One region of the Alteromonas sp. 4NH20-0104 genome, then DNA from elsewhere that is predicted to be linked to it. Evidence: predicted binding sites of a transcription regulator. Region 1 holds the regulator's gene; the other holds the start of a gene.
What was found. The regulator FNR, encoded in region 1, switches genes on or off when oxygen is low (the NO sensors DNR and NnrR bind a similar motif). The targets are predictions, from matches to a motif close to TTGATCTAGATCAA.
Positions count from the first base shown of each region.

Region 2: the regulator FNR is predicted to act here: its motif matches at 2,595-2,608, upstream of trhP (prephenate-dependent tRNA uridine(34) hydroxylase TrhP).

Region 1 is NZ_BAAJLP010000036.1:21,930-29,977, forward strand. It holds gene rssA (patatin-like phospholipase RssA) at 1-451, opposite strand, end outside; gene ttcA (tRNA 2-thiocytidine(32) synthetase TtcA) at 459-1,385, opposite strand; gene uspE (universal stress protein UspE) at 1,506-2,423, opposite strand; gene fnr (fumarate/nitrate reduction transcriptional regulator Fnr) at 2,546-3,283, opposite strand; gene AC27IB_RS20430 (sulfite exporter TauE/SafE family protein) at 3,310-3,978, opposite strand; gene ccoS (cbb3-type cytochrome oxidase assembly protein CcoS) at 3,971-4,174, opposite strand; gene AC27IB_RS20440 (heavy metal translocating P-type ATPase) at 4,184-6,562, opposite strand; gene AC27IB_RS20445 (FixH family protein) at 6,562-7,053, opposite strand; gene ccoP (cytochrome-c oxidase, cbb3-type subunit III) at 7,200-8,048, opposite strand, start outside.
Region 2 is NZ_BAAJLP010000024.1:26,424-34,471, forward strand. It holds gene AC27IB_RS16390 (Ppx/GppA phosphatase family protein) at 1-814, opposite strand, end outside; gene rhlB (ATP-dependent RNA helicase RhlB) at 831-2,102, opposite strand; gene trxA (thioredoxin TrxA) at 2,202-2,528, shown strand; gene trhP (prephenate-dependent tRNA uridine(34) hydroxylase TrhP) at 2,670-4,004, shown strand; gene rho (transcription termination factor Rho) at 4,207-5,472, shown strand; gene AC27IB_RS16415 (amidohydrolase) at 5,580-6,878, shown strand; gene AC27IB_RS16420 (ATP-binding protein) at 6,885-8,048, shown strand, end outside.

The DNA.
Region 1 (8,048 bases):
CCAGCCAGCGATCGTTGTAAGCAATAGGTGAAAATAGTGCCGGGATTGCGCAGGATGCCTGTACAGAATTGCCCACATCACCTTTATTAAAAACCACTTCGCGACCTGAATACAAGTCGGTGGCAACACAGGCGAAGGGTTTATCCATGGATTCAAAGGTGGCTGCGCAAAATTCATCAGAGAGTTTATCGAATACTTTCTGACCGCTGGCGAGACCGCCGCGACGGATCCCAATCCCCATTAAACTCAGCGTTTGCCACTCGGTAAGAGAGGATGCCCAATCTTTTAATTCATTGAGCCGGCCACTGGCGTAAGCGGCGCCTACGTAAGCCCCAATCGAACAGCCCGCTACCACATCGATTTTAACACCCAGCTTTTCCAGTGCCTGGATCACACCAATGTGAGCCCAACCGCGGGCTGCACCTGAGCCCAGAGCGATGCCTATTTTCATAGCAACCTTATTCCGTCAAGTTTACGATATTAATGGATTCTGCAGTGTCAGAACGACTCGCTGATTCAAATTCGGGCGCATCAAAGGCAATGTCACCATCGGGTTGCGCTTCGCCTGTTGCTTTTATGGCTTTGAAGTCATGAAGGTTTTTATCAACCAGATGAGAAGGCGTCACATTTTGTAGAGCCCTGAACATGGACTCGATGCGGCCAGGGAAACGCTTGTTCCAGTCCTGTAACATCATTTTGATGTTCTGCCGCTGCAGATTTTCCTGTGAACCACATAAGTTACAGGGAATAATCGGAAATTCAACCGCTGTAGCGTATTTTTCAATATCCCGCTCAGTGCAATACGCCAGGGGGCGGATCACCACATGGCGGCCATCATCACTGACCAGTTTCGGCGGCATGGATTTTAACTTGCCACCATGAAACATGTTTAGAAACAGGGTCTCGAGCATATCGTCACGGTGATGGCCAAGAGCTATTTTGGTGGCGCCCAGCTCTGTAGCCGTGCGGTACAAAATGCCGCGGCGTAACCGTGAGCAAAGAGAGCAGGTGGTTTTGCCCTCCGGGATTTTGTCTTTCACTATTGAGTAAGTGTCTTCCTCAACAATCCGATAATCTACGCCCAGCGTTTGCAAATACCCAGGGAGAATATGCTCAGGGAAACCGGGTTGTTTCTGATCAAGATTGACCGCCACGATGTCAAAGCTGATGGGCGCAATACGTTGTAAATACATCAGCACGTCCAGCATAGTATAGCTGTCTTTACCACCGGATAAGCACACCATAACCTTATCGCCATCCTCAATCATGCCAAAGTCGTCGATGGCTTTACCGACATTACGGCGCAAGCGCTTCTGTAGTTTATTAAAGCTGTATTTTTGCTTGGTTTGCGTTGCCGGTGCGGCGTTGTTGATGTTTAAACTCATGATAAAGAAAGACCCATATTGCGATGGGCGCCATTATACGTGAAGCCAGAGGAGGCTGCATCCCTGATTAATGTCAGAGTTCAGCGTGGCAGCCGGTAAAACTGCCACGCCCAATTTGCTTTAGCTCACCGGGCTTTCAAAGCCTTCGGGCTTAACCGCCAGTACATCACAATTGAGTTCATCGATAACATGCTCGGCAGTATTTCCGATCAGCGCGGCAGAAATGCCAACGCGACCAACGGTGCCAATGATCACCAGCTCGGCGTCGAGTTCGCTGGCCACCTGTGGGATCACTTTTTCAGGCAGGCCTTCCTTAACATGGCAGTTGTCCAATGGAATGCAGTATTTGCTGCTGTGCTTCTCCATCTCTTCCAGATGATGGTTTTTCACCGAGGCATTGTAAGACTCCGGATCGAACTCCGGCACTTCAATGGCAATATTAAGTGGTGTGCCCGGATAACAATTGGCCAGGTGCACATGGCCGCTGAGCAGCTTTGCGTAATCCTGTGCAATAGTGGTGAGCCGATCGTTTAACTGGGCATGCTCACGGTATTCCGTCCCTACATTAACGGCTGCCACAATCTTGCCATCCTGAGGCCAGTCATGCTCTTTAACCAGCAAAACCGGAGTAGGGCACTTGCGCACCAGATGCCAATCGGTGGGAGTAAAAATAACCGAGCGCAAATCATCATGAGAGCGGGTGGCTTTCACCACAATATCGGCCTGACTGGCCAGGGCATATTTGATGATCGCCTCGTAAGGGCGGTTGTTCCATTCAACCGTTGCTTCGATGGGCTGGCCATAGACAGCCAGTTGCTCTTTGAGCCAGGCGGTTCTCTCATTGACTACTGCCTGACGCATCGCCTCGCGTTCCTCACCAGAAAGCATCGTGGTCATCTCGTAGGAGAAATCGTAGATAGTCATCAGGGCGGTAATTTTCGCGCCGGTTTTTTCAGCCAGTTCAATGGCTCTGGAGATGGCGGGTTGGTTTTCCCTTTCAGGTTCAACAACGGCCAGAATGTTGGTGTAATCAATCATAACGACTCTCCGTGCGAAGTACTCATTATGAGTGTACGACGTGAGTCGCTGTTTCTCCAGTTTCTGACTTGTTCGGGATCAAGTTATAGATAAATACCGGAGAAAAACAGCCTGAGAAGCGATTAACTGACAGTGGTGGAAGGTATATCCATACTATGCAGTTTATTGTCCATCGCTTCGAAATCGATGATAGTGATGAGTTTGCCATCAACCTTAATAATGCCTTCCTTCTGGAAACGGGTTAACAGCCGGGAAATCGTTTCAACGGTTAATCCCAGGTAATTACCAATCTCATTACGGGTCATACTGAGGTTAAACTGACGAGGTGAAAATCCGCGGTCTTCAAACCGTTTAGACAGATGCGCCAGGAAATAGATCAGTCGCTCTTCTGCAGTGCGTTTGTTCAGCAACATCATCAGGTCGTGATCCTGCTTAATTTCAGCACTCATAAAACTCATGATCTGATGACGCAGTTTAGGGAACTGTACCGCCATTTTATCCAGCGTTTCATAAGGTAATTCGCAAACCATGGCTGTTTCCAGCGCTTGCGTATAGCTTTGGTGAGCGTTTTCGCGCAGGGCATCGAAACCGATAATGTCACCGGGAAAATGAAAACCAATAATTTGTTCTTCGCCGTCCTTGCTACTGACGAACGATTTAAATGAGCCAGCGCGTACTGCATAAAGCGAATTAAATTTATCACCGGCTTTCACCAGTTTATCGTGCTTATGCAGCGGCTTTTTGCGCTCGATAATATCATCCAGCGAATCGAGTTCGGTTTTATTTAACGAAACCGGCAGGCACAAATGGCTGAAACTACAGCTCTGACAATGAATAGAAAATTCTGAGCCTTTTGACATAGATTACGTCTCCGTGTGGGCGTCGCTCAATTATTACCGTTTAGGGTGCGGTAAATCAAGAAAATCGCATATATAATAAGGCAAATTGCGACTAATGACTTAGTCTTTGGGTGTTGTAGGAGCTTTAATAGCCAGCCAGCGCCAATGCTTACCGCTATCAGTGCGGGAAAAGTGCCAAGCCCAAAGGCTGCCATAGTGGCGGCTCCGTATAAACCATCACCGCTGACTAATGCCCAGGTTAATGTTGAATACACCAGTCCGCAGGGGAGCCATCCCCAGATAAATCCATAAGGAAAAGCTGACACCGGGGACTTAAACGGAATAAACCGTTTGGAATACGGACGAATGCGTTGCCACAAGCCGCTGCCGAGCTTTTCCAGACGAGCCAGGCCTCGCCACCACTGGGCTAAATATAACCCCATGGCAATCAGCATAAGGGCGCTTAGCAACTGAAATATCATCAGACCATGGCTTACCGAAGCACGGGCAACCTGACCGAGTACACCGGTTATCGCCCCGGCAATGGCATAACTGGTAATCCGGCCGAGGTTATAACTCAATATATAGGCTAATGGCGGCTTTCCGCCGGGGACTGCCGCACGTAACGCCCCGGCAATGCCCCCGCACATACCAACGCAATGCAGTGAACCGGCCAGTCCCACGACAAAAGCAGAAATAAAACCATAGTCACTCATTGTCGTTATGGGGCTTGTCCTGGGGATTGGCGGTTTTTTTACGCTCTTCTTCGGGTAAGTCGTCGTCGAACAAAATGCTGTAGCCCTGACGCTCAAGATCCTGAAACTGATCGGATTTTACGGCCCAGAAAAAGATACCTAAGGCCACCGCGACCAGAATAATAGCCAACGGGATCAGCACATATATAATACTCACGTTACCGCCTTACTTTAATAATCGGATCGAGTTTGAAACCACTATGATACTACTTAATGACATCCCGATCACGGCCATCCACGGTAACAATAGCCCGGATACCGCAAAAGGCAGGATCAGCAGGTTATAGCCGAGAGCCCAGAGAATGTTCTGACGTATTTTGCGACGGGTTTTCTGGGCAATCGACAGTAATGCCGGCACCGTTGCCAGCGACTCACTCAGTAACACTACGTCAGCGGCGTTTCTGGCGATATCGGTAGCGTTACCCACAGCTACCGACACATCAGCACTGGCCAGTACCGGCGCATCGTTGATACCGTCACCCAACATCATCACTTTGTGGCCTAGTGCCTGTAACGCTTGCACGGCCTGATATTTTTGTTCTGGCGTCAGGCCGCCGGTGGCGACGGCGAGCGGCAGTTTAGCTGCCAGGCTTTCAACGTTTTGCTGGGTATCACCACTTAACAGTACGAGTTGATAGGCATTTAAACCGGCCAGGGTTTCACCCGTATCGGTTTTAAGGCTGTCAGTCACTTCATAGGCTGCCAGACACCGACCATCAGATACCAGATAAACATTAGCGGCAATTGGCACCGAGGCGGGGTCGGTCTGGGTAAAGCTTGCTGAGCCCAGCAGGTAATGTTGTTCGTTGATAGTACCGCGAATCCCGCCACCGGCGGTTACCTCAAAATCACTTACCTTTAACTGCTCGTTACTGATAAACGCTTTGCTGATAGGGTGTTCCGAGCGGGATTCCAGACTCGCAGTTATCCGGTACAGTTGCTCTGCTTGCTCCGGGCTAACAAACCAGCGGTCGGCGATGCCGAATTTGCCTTCGGTAAGTGTACCGGTTTTGTCCAGGGCAATAGTATCTATACCGGTGAGCTGTTCGAGGGCATCGGCGCGTTTGAGCAGGATACCTTGTTTATTGAGCCTGGCCATTGCACAGGTCAGTGCCGACGGCGTGGCAAGCCCCAGCGCACAAGGGCAGGTAGCAACCAGCACCGCAATGGCAATCCAGAATGCTTCGTCGTTACCCTGCACAGACCAATAAGCAAAGGTAAGGGCACTGATCGCCAGCACTGCAAATACAAAATAGCGCGAAAAGGAATCGGCCATTTGCGCCGCCTTAGGTTTATTAGCCATCGCGGTAGATTGCAAGCGTATAATCTGGTTTACCAGCGCGTATTTCAGTTGCTGATGCACTTCGACGGTGAGGGTGTTTTGTTGATTGACCGTACCACCAAAAACTGCGGAGCCGCTGGCTTTCAACACCGGCTCAAATTCACCTGTCAGCATCGACTCATCAATGGCTGAAGCGCCGTCGAGGATGCGCCCGTCAACGGGGATGGTTTCGCCGGCTTTGACTATCACTTTATCCCCAACGGTGAGGTGTTTAGCCAGGCAGGGCTCAATGTTACCCTGGTCGGTTAACCGATGTGCGGTAACCGGGATGTACTGCATCATATTCGCTGAAATCTGCGTTGCCCGGTGACGGGAGCGGTGTTCGAGGTAGCGGCTTAACAGCAGCAAAAAGATAAACATGCAGATGGATTCAAAATACACATCACCGGTTTCCAGCAAAGTCGATTTTATACCGGCGATATAGGTGCCAAACACCGCAATAGTCACCGGGACATCCATATTCACCGTGCGGGCGCTGAACGCTTTAATGGCGCCTAAATAGAAAGTGCTTCCTGAATAAAATACCACCGGCGTAGTTAACACCAGCGCAACCCAGTAAAAGTACTGACGGGTTTCGGCTTCGATAGCGCCAAACAAATCAAAATACAGGCCGGTCATCAACATCATCACCTGCATGGTCATTAGCCCGGCCAGGCCGAGTTTTTTAAGAAACTGCTTCTGTTCGTTCTGATAGGAGGCTTCGTGCTGATCCGGTTGAAAAGGCAGGGCGGCATAGCCAATCTTTTTCAGCGCTTTTAATATGCCACTTAAATGAATAACGTCATCTGCCCAGGTTACTGCAGCCCGGCGCTCAGACACGTTTACCGAAACCTGACTAATTCCGGTTACTTTGGCCAGTTGTTTTTCAATCAGCCAGCCGCAGGCAGCACAAGTGATCCCTTCTACCGTAAGCTGAATTTGCTTGTGACCACCTTCATCAATAACGAAGTCTTCCTGCAGGGAAGGGTCGTCATACATCGCCAGTTTGCCCAGCGTAGCCTGAAACTCGGTATCTCCCTGCGCTGCAGGTTCGGTACGAAACTGATAGTAATCCTCAAGGCCATTTTCAACAATGGCTTGTGCCACTGCCTCACAACCAGGGCAACACATAATGCGGTCTTTGCCCAGTATGTTGGCATGATAAGGACTGTCTGGCTCAGCTGGCAGACCGCAGTGATAGCATTCGATGGCCGTTACATTCATTAGGGAATGAAACGTATCTTATTGTCGCGGGGTAACGTCATTTCCTGCTGTACTTTCCAGCTTTCGTCCACAGGGGTCAGGGATACCCGCCATTTACCTGTAGTGTCTTGTTCTGTAAAGCCACGATAGATACCTTTAGCGTCGCGGGTTAACAGCAGCGAAAAGTCTTTCTCCTGCAAGGTGACGTGATAAAAGTTTAATTTAAGGGCGTTACCGGTACTGGGTATACCGCTGTGAAATTCCAGCGCAATCTGCCCTTCATTAACTGATAAGTCCGTAATGATCCGCAGGCGACGGGCTTCTTCCTCTTTCGCCATACTGGCGTTAATGGCTTTACCTTCTTTATAGTAATCATCTACCACCAGCGAGTCCTCGGTATTCGCGGCAAAGGTTACTAAAAAGTAAGCCATGATAAACGAGGACAGAGGGACGGCAATGAGAAACCACGGCCAAAAATATTTGTACCAGGGTTTGGTATCTGTTTTTTCCATTACTGCATTCCTGATGAACTTTATGGAACCGGTTTAATACGAATTCGGATAACCCCTAAAACGGGCTTTATGCGAATTAGCATTACTGTTATTGAGAATAAAAAAGCCCCGTAAAAAACGAGGCTTTTGCATTATATTTTAAAACCTTAGTTTGACAAGCTGTACACGTAAGTAGCAACTACGTGGATCTTGTTGTCACCCAGTGTTTTCTTGAACGAAGGCATTACACCGTTACGACCGTAGGTCAGTGTTTCGGTGATAGCACGCTCAGAGCCACCGTATAACCAGGTATTGTCTGTCAGGTTAGGAGCACCAAGCATTTGGTTACCTTTACCGTCCATACCGTGACACGCGGCACAGGCCATAAAGCGGGCTTTACCGGCTTCTGCCAGTGCATCGTGGTTTTCTTCCATTTCACGACCGCTCAGGCTAAGTACGTAGGCAACGGTTTCTTTGATACCTTGTTCACCCATGGCATCGATCCACGCAGGCATTGCTGCATTACGACCGTTGGTCAGGGTTTCTTTGATCTTGGCACCAGAGCCGCCGTACAACCAGTCGTCATCAGTCAGGTTAGGGAAGCCCATGTTACCGCGGGCATCTGAACCGTGACACTGTGAACAGTTTTGCATAAACAGACGCTGACCTACTTTAACGGCTTCTTCATTTTTAACCAGCTCTTCAACAGGTACTTTGGCGTACGCTTCGAAGATAGGGTCAAATTTTTCTGCGGCAAAGTCGAGTTCACGGTCGTACTGAACCAGGTAACCGCCTTCTTTCGCGTCAATTCTCGCCTGTGCTGACTCTTCTAAAGATTGCACATTCTGGTTAGAACTCTTCCAGCCCCAAAAGCCTTCCCAAGAACCTAAACCAGGGTACAGGGCTAAGTAGAAGAAGCTCCATACGATTGTGATGTAAAATAAAATGGTCCACCATCTTGGCAGCGGATTGTTGATTTCAACAATCCCGTCAAACTCGTGCCCCATTGACTCGCC
Region 2 (8,048 bases), on a different contig from region 1:
TGGGCTGCCGGTTAGGCTCAAGGCCATCAATCACCAGGTCTTTGATATTGCCACAGTCAATACACTGCTGTTTGAGGTTGTAAAGATAATCAATCCGAATGGCATCGCTGATCCCCTGTTTTACCAGTATTTCGGTAATCGCTTGCGGGGTACCGGAGGCGCCAAGACAGTTTTGCCAGTCAAAACACAAAAATGCGTCAACGGCCGGCTCTAAAAGCGCATCGGCGGCTTCTTTTGCGCGCTCAAAGTTAGCTTCGGAAAGCTCGCCATCCAGGAAGTAACGCTCCATAAAGGTCACGCAACCCATGTCGAGACTGACCATATGAATCGGCTGCATATCGTTACCGATAATGATCTCGGTGCTGGCGCCGCCAATATCAATCACCAGGGAGTTCCCCTGATTTGCCGAGGTATAGGCTACGCCAAGGTAAATCTGCCGGGCTTCTTCTTCGCCGGGAATAACATCGAGCTGGTGCTGCAGGATCTTTTCCGCTTTATCGATGAAGCTTTGAGCATTTACCGCCAGGCGTAACGTGGCCGTAGCCACTACACGAATGTTAGAGGCCGGTATGTCCTGTAATCGTTCAGCAAACGTCTGCAGGCAATCCCAGCCTCGTTGCATGGCCTCTTCACTGAGGACCATGTCTTTGTCCAGACCAGCGGCTAGGCGTACCTTTTGCTTTATCTTACCGATAATTTGAACGCTGCCATTGGCAACGTGCACTACCACCATATGAAAACTGTTCGACCCGAGGTCTACGGCGGCATAGTATTCGCCGAGTGTCTCGGCGTCGAAATCGGTTTGTGGCTGCATAACGTTTACTGCGACATTAACTCTTTTTATGCTGTGGGCGTTTGCCTGATCCATTACGACGTGTCGACGGGCGTCGATTCTGACGGCGTTGACGCGGCTTAGGCGCTTTTACGTCATCGAGCAGGGCATCCTGTACATACTCGGTCACCGGAATGGCGTGCTGAATATAGCTCTCAATACCGGGTAAATTTAACGCGTATTTCTCACAGGCGAAACTGATTGCCACACCGCTTTTACCCGCCCGGCCAGTCCGACCAATGCGGTGCACGTAATCTTCCGGATCGTCAGGTAAATCATAGTTGAATACGTGACTAACGGCTTCAATGTGCAGGCCTCGGGCGGCAACGTCCGTTGCAACCAGAATATCCAGTTTGCCACCGGTAAAGTCTTCTAAAATACCCAGGCGTTTCTTCTGTGGTACATCACCGCTTAACAGCCCGACCCGGTGCCCATCGGCTTCCAGCCAGTCGGCAACGCGTTCACAGCCATGTTTGGTGTTGGCAAAAACAATGGCTTTTTCCGGCCATTCTTCTTCCATCAGGGTTAACAGTAGCTTTATTTTATCGTCGTCAGACGGATAAAATAATTCTTCTGAAACGCGGCTGGCAGTCATCTGTTGCGCTTCCACCTGCACATGGGTCGGATTGTCCATATGCTCGTAGGCCAGCTCCTGAACCCGATAGCTCAAGGTCGCTGAAAACAGCATGCTTAAACGTTCGGTAGCGGGCGGCATACGGCGGAATAAAAAGCGGATATCTTTAATGAAACCAAGGTCAAACATACGGTCAGCTTCATCAAGTACGGCGACCTGAATATCTTTCAGGGTGAACACGCCTTGCTTGTAATAGTCAAGAATGCGGCCCGTCGTACCAATAACGATATCTACCCCATCCTGCAAAGTTTCGCGTTGACTTTGATACCCTTCGCCCCCATAAATGAGTGCAAGTGAAAGCCCTGTATGCTTACTGAGCAGTTCAGCATCATTGTAAATTTGTACGGCAAGTTCCCGTGTAGGCGCCATGATAATAGCTTTAGGTCCGGCTTTCTCACCATCAGGTTTTTTATCCTGACTTAAAATGTGGTGGAAAGTTGCGACCAGAAATGCCATGGTTTTACCGGTTCCGGTTTGGGCCTGGCCAGCTATGTCATTACCTTCTAATAAAGGAGGTAAGCTTAGCGCCTGAATTGGTGTACAATGCGTATAATTTGCAGCATTTAAGGCATCAATGACTTTGGCATTGATGGGTAAATCGGAAAAATGTGTTTCGGTTAAATGAGTTGTTTGCATAGCTTATAGCTTATCAGTGCTTGCATTAAAAAACAGTTTCTATATAACACTTATGGTAGAGCTGAACAATTCAGCGACAGACCAATTACGGAGAAAAGAATGAGCGACAAAATTATCCAGTTGACTGACGATAAGTTCGAAGCAGATGTTATCAATGCTGAAGGTCCTGTGCTGGTTGACTTCTGGGCTGAATGGTGTGGCCCGTGTAAAATGATTGCCCCTATTCTGGAAGAGGTCGCAACCGACTTTGAAGGAAAGTTAACAGTTGGCAAGCTGAATGTCGATGAAAATAATGAAACTCCGCCGAAATACGGTATCCGTGGTATCCCTACGTTGCTGCTGTTTAAAGGCGGTAATGTTGCAGCTACCAAAGTAGGTGCACTGTCAAAAGCACAGCTGACTGAGTTTTTGAACGAAAACATCTGATACGCTGACTATCGGACTGAAAAAACCGGCTGAGGCCGGTTTTTTTGGGTCTGAAATACGCTTTTTTTGATCTCGGTTAAGATCTTCAGGGCGTCGACTGGTTAACCTTCGGCGCTATTTTAAACCGGTTACTTTAACGCCATGCAAAAACCTGAATTACTGTCACCCGCCGGGTCGATGAAAAACCTTAGATACGCACTTCATTATGGCGCCGATGCGGTTTATGCCGGTCAGCCCCGTTATTCATTACGAGTGCGCAATAACGAATTTACCCTGGCGAAATTGCAGGAAGCCAGAGATTACACCAGCGCGCATCACAAACAGTTTTACATCGTTAATAATATCGCGCCGCATAACAGTAAACTGAAAACCTTTGTAAAGGATCTTGCGCCAGTTGCCGCGTTGCAACCTGATGCCATGATCATGTCTGACCCGGGCATCATTATGCTAACCCGGGAGCATTACCCGGATTTACCAATTCATCTGTCAGTGCAGGCCAATGCGGTCAACTGGGCAGCGGTAAAATTCTGGCAACAGCAGGGGATTAAGCGGGTTATTCTGTCCCGCGAATTGGGCCTGAACGAAATAGAAGAAATTCGCCAGCAGTGTCCGGACATTGAACTGGAGGTATTCGTTCACGGTGCGTTGTGTATGGCATATTCCGGGCGCTGCTTATTATCCGGCTACATAAACAAGCGTGACCCCAATCAGGGGGCCTGTACCAACTCCTGCCGCTGGGAATACACCGCAGAACCGGCCAGTGATAACGACGTAGGCCAGTTTATTCCGTCCCGTGATGCCATTGAACCAACCCTGGGTAGGGGAACGCCAACCGATCAGGCGTTTTTACTGACCGAGCCACAGCGCCCGGATGAGCCCATGCCGGCGTTTGAAGATGAACATGGTACCTATATTATGAACTCGCGGGACCTGCGCGCTATTCAGCATGTTCAGCGTCTTGTCGGAATCGGCGTGGACTCGCTGAAAATTGAAGGACGCACCAAGTCGTTTTATTACTGCGCGCGCACCGCACAAGTTTATCGTAAAGCCATTGATGCGGCCTGCCGGGGAGAGGCTTTTGACGCCGATTGGTTCCTGGAATTGGAACATCTTGCCAACCGCGGCTACACAGATGGCTTCCTGCAGCGTCATAACCATGAAGATTATCAGCAGTATTCGCGGGGTAACTCCGCCAGTGACACGCGTCAATTAGTTGGTGAAGTGACTCACGGCGATAAAGACTGGTGGTATGTAGAAGTGAAAAACCGCTTCAGCGTGAATGACAAGCTGGAAGTGATGACGCCCGCCGGCAATACTGAAATTACCCTCGATACACTGCTTTCTCAGCAAGGCGAAGCGTTGTTGGTGGCGCCGGGCAGCGGTTATAAAGTGAAAGTGCCGGCAGTAGCCGGGTTTTCGCCGGACATGGCCATGTTGTTAAGATGCATTGAGCAGCCACAAGCCCTGCCGGCTTAGGCACACAGCGATGAGGTTCAGTGTTTCGCAATCTTTTTTTAACATTTGCAGGATTTAGTCTGGACGATAGTAAAATATGGTGCTACCTTTACTGAGTCTAGGCTTACCTAGCATCCTTACAAGCCCGCCTCCGGGCTCAAGCACTATTCTTATTAATTAACGAATTTCCCTAAAAGACGTTCAAGCACAAAGACCCACCAGTATGAATCTAACGGAACTTAAGAATAAGCCAATCAGTGAATTGGTCGCACTTGCCGAAGAAATGGGCCTCGAAAACATGGCCCGGGCGAGAAAACAAGACATTATTTTCTCGATTCTGAAATCCCACGCAAAAAGTGGCGAAGACATTTTTGGCGATGGCGTACTGGAAATCCTCCAGGACGGCTTCGGCTTCCTGCGCTCTGCTGACTCTTCTTACCTTGCGGGGCCAGATGATATTTATGTTTCACCCAGCCAGATCAGACGCTTTAACCTGCGTACGGGTGACACAATCGCCGGGAAAATTCGCCCGCCGAAAGACAGCGAGCGCTATTTCGCGCTGCTGAAGATTCGCGAAGTTAACTTCGATAAGCCAGAAAACTCCCGTAATAAAATCCTTTTTGAAAACCTTACCCCACTGCACGCTAACTCACGTTTGCGTATGGAACGCGGTAATGGTTCATCTGAAGATATTACTGCCCGGGTGCTGGATCTGGCATCGCCCATTGGCCGCGGTCAGCGTGGTCTTATTGTGGCGCCGCCTAAAGCCGGTAAAACGTTACTGCTGCAGAATATTGCTCAGTCCATCGCGGCGAATCATCCCGAATGTGAACTGATGGTATTGCTGATAGACGAGCGACCTGAAGAAGTTACCGAGATGCACCGTCTGGTGCGGGGTGAAGTGGTTGCCTCAACGTTTGATGAGCCAGCCAGTCGTCACGTACAAGTGGCTGAAATGGTCATCGAGAAAGCCAAACGTTTGGTTGAGCATAAAAAAGACGTGGTTATCCTGCTGGATTCCATTACCCGTCTGGCTCGTGCTTACAACACGGTTATCCCGTCGTCAGGCAAGGTTCTGACTGGTGGTGTGGATGCCAACGCCTTGCATAAGCCTAAGCGGTTCTTTGGTGCTGCTCGTAATGTTGAGGAAGGCGGAAGCTTAACCATTATTGCGACAGCGCTTATCGATACTGGCTCTAAGATGGATGAAGTGATCTACGAAGAGTTTAAAGGTACCGGTAATATGGAATTACACCTGAATCGTAAGATTGCTGAAAAACGGGTCTTCCCGGCCATCGACTTTAACCGTTCAGGTACCCGTCGTGAAGAATTGCTGACCGGCCAGGATGAACTGCAGAAAATGTGGATCCTGCGTAAGATTGTCCATGAAATGTCAGAGATTGATGCCATGGAATTTCTTATCAATAAACTCTCCATGACTAAGACCAATGATGAGTTCTTCGATGCGATGAAGCGCCAAAGAAGTTAATCATTAGTTTATATTGTTCTAAAAACCGCTGTCTGACAGCGGTTTTTTTTTGTGATTTCTGAGCAGACGGGGTAGTGTAAAGTTATTGTAATTATATGGATAATATTATGCGTCGAGTCGTCCTTGCTGCCCTGGTCCCTCTTTTTTCACTGTCCGTGTTTGCCCAGTCCAATGAAGTGGACAGGTTAGCCAATGAAATCGAAGGTGAGGTCATAAGCTGGCGTCATCATTTGCATCAATATCCAGAGTTATCCAATCGCGAATTTAATACCGCTGAATATGTTGCAAAGTATCTGCGCACGCTCGATCTGGACGTTCAAACCGGTGTTGCTAAAACGGGCGTGGTCGCCATTCTGGACAGCGGGCGACCGGGACCGGTGGTGGCGTTACGAGCCGATATGGATGGTCTGCCGGTACCTGAAGAAAATGACCTGGCCTGGCGGTCAACCCAGCGAGGAGAATACAACGGGAACGATGTACCGGTAATGCATGCCTGTGGTCACGACACCCATATGGCCATGCTGATGGGGGCTGCGTCGGTGCTGACCTCCATGAAGGACAAACTGCATGGCAAAGTGAAGTTTATTTTCCAGCCAGCGGAAGAGGGCGCGCCAGCCGGTGAGAAGGGCGGGGCGGAAGTCATGGTTCAGGAGGGGGTGTTAAAAAGCCCGGATGTCGACGTGATCTTCGGTCTGCATATCAGCGCCAACAATGATATTGGTACTGTCAGCTATAATCCCGGCGGTACTATGGCTGCGGTCGATCCGTTTAAAATTGTTATCCACGGCAAACAGGCCCATGGTGCGTATCCCTGGAAAAGTGTGGATCCCATTACCACTGCTGCGCAAATGATTATGTCGCTGCAAACCATCGTAAGCCGCGAACTCAAAATTATCGATGATGCAGCGGTGGTCACGATTGGCTCAATTCACGGTGGCAACCGGTCTAATATTATCCCTAATAAGGTAGAGCTGGTGGGGACCATACGCACCCTTAACCATGCCGCCCGTGAACACGTTTATGAAGCCATGGCTCGCAAGGTAAAAGGGATTGCCGACAGCATGGGAGCAACGGCTGATCTGACTTTACCGCTCGATTACAATTACCCGATCACCTTTAACGACCCGGCGTTAACCGCGCAAATGCTTCCTACCGTCGAACGCACGGCAGGCAAGCAAAATACGATTCTTGCCAAACCCGTTACCGGTGCTGAAGACTTTTCTTTTTATCAGGAAAAAGTGCCGGGGTTATTTATGTGGCTGGGCGGTAAACCTCTGGATGTGCCGGTTGAAGACTCGCCTGCCCACCACACCCCGGAGTTCTACGTGGATGATGCGGGCATGAAATTGGGCGTGCGGGTACTGACCAACCTGACGCTCGATTATATGGATGCTAACGCAGAATAATCAGCTATGGAAAACAGGTTGTTGCAGGCATTAGCTCTGACACTGGCCGGAGTGGTCGTTAATCTGCTCCCTGCGCCACTGGAAAGCGGTGGCGTGGTGTTTTTTGGTGGTGGCTTTGCCATTGCCGCAGCCCTGTTATTTTCCTTTCAACTTACGCTGCTAGTCACCACGGTTGTTTATGCCACCCTGCTGGTGCATGGCAACGATCCGCTGATGATCGTCTTTCTGGCCGTGCAACCCTTGCTGGTAAACGCGCTGTCCAGTAAAGAAGATGTGCTGAGCCCGCTCAAGCTGGGAATTGGCTGGTGGAGCGGACTGATCCTGCCCATTTATATTGTGTTTGCTTATGCAACTCACAGTGCCTCACCCACCATGGCATTCACCGCGTACTCAATAACCTGGCTGAGCGGTATTTTTTCCTGCTTGTTTGGTCATTTGCTGTTTCTTACCTTGCTGCGTTACCTGCCTGCAGGCAACGAACTCCGTTTTAATGTGGAAACTTTATTCCGCTATATGTTTGCCTCGCTGTTTTTCTTTGTGGTGCTGATTATGACCTATGTGCATGTCGGGCAATTGCAACGACAGCAGGCACAGCAGTTAACGTCTTATATGACACAGCGTGCGCAGGTCATGAGTACTGAGTTAAGTCGCTTCCTCGACGGCCACGCCGGCGCTATCAGTAACACCGCCAAATCTATGGCCATTGCGCAAAAACACGGCGCGCCTCTGTCTGCTATTGCGGCGGAAACGCTGACTAATCTGGCCCAGGAATTCCCTGAGTTTCTGACCTTTTTAATTGCTAATGAAAAAGGTGCAATCACACATTCTTATCCGACGAATTTACTGAGCCGGGCCAGGCGGCTGAACCAGGCTATTGTGACGGAACGGGAATACTTCGTTCAGGCCATGAAGACGGAAGCGACCTTTGTGTCCCAGGCGTTTCAGGGGCGCGGGTTTGGTAACGACCCGATAGTCGCTATTGCGAGCCCCTTGTATGACGGTGAGGGCAACCTGAGAGGGATACTGGAAGGGTCGCTTAACCTGAGTAGCTTTATTGAGTATGACAGCCGTAATTTGCCCGGATTCTGGACTATTTATCGCGATGAGGCAGGTAAGGTAGTGTACGCCTCGCCGGAACTCAGGCTCGAAGCGTTACAGCAGCCTGAATTA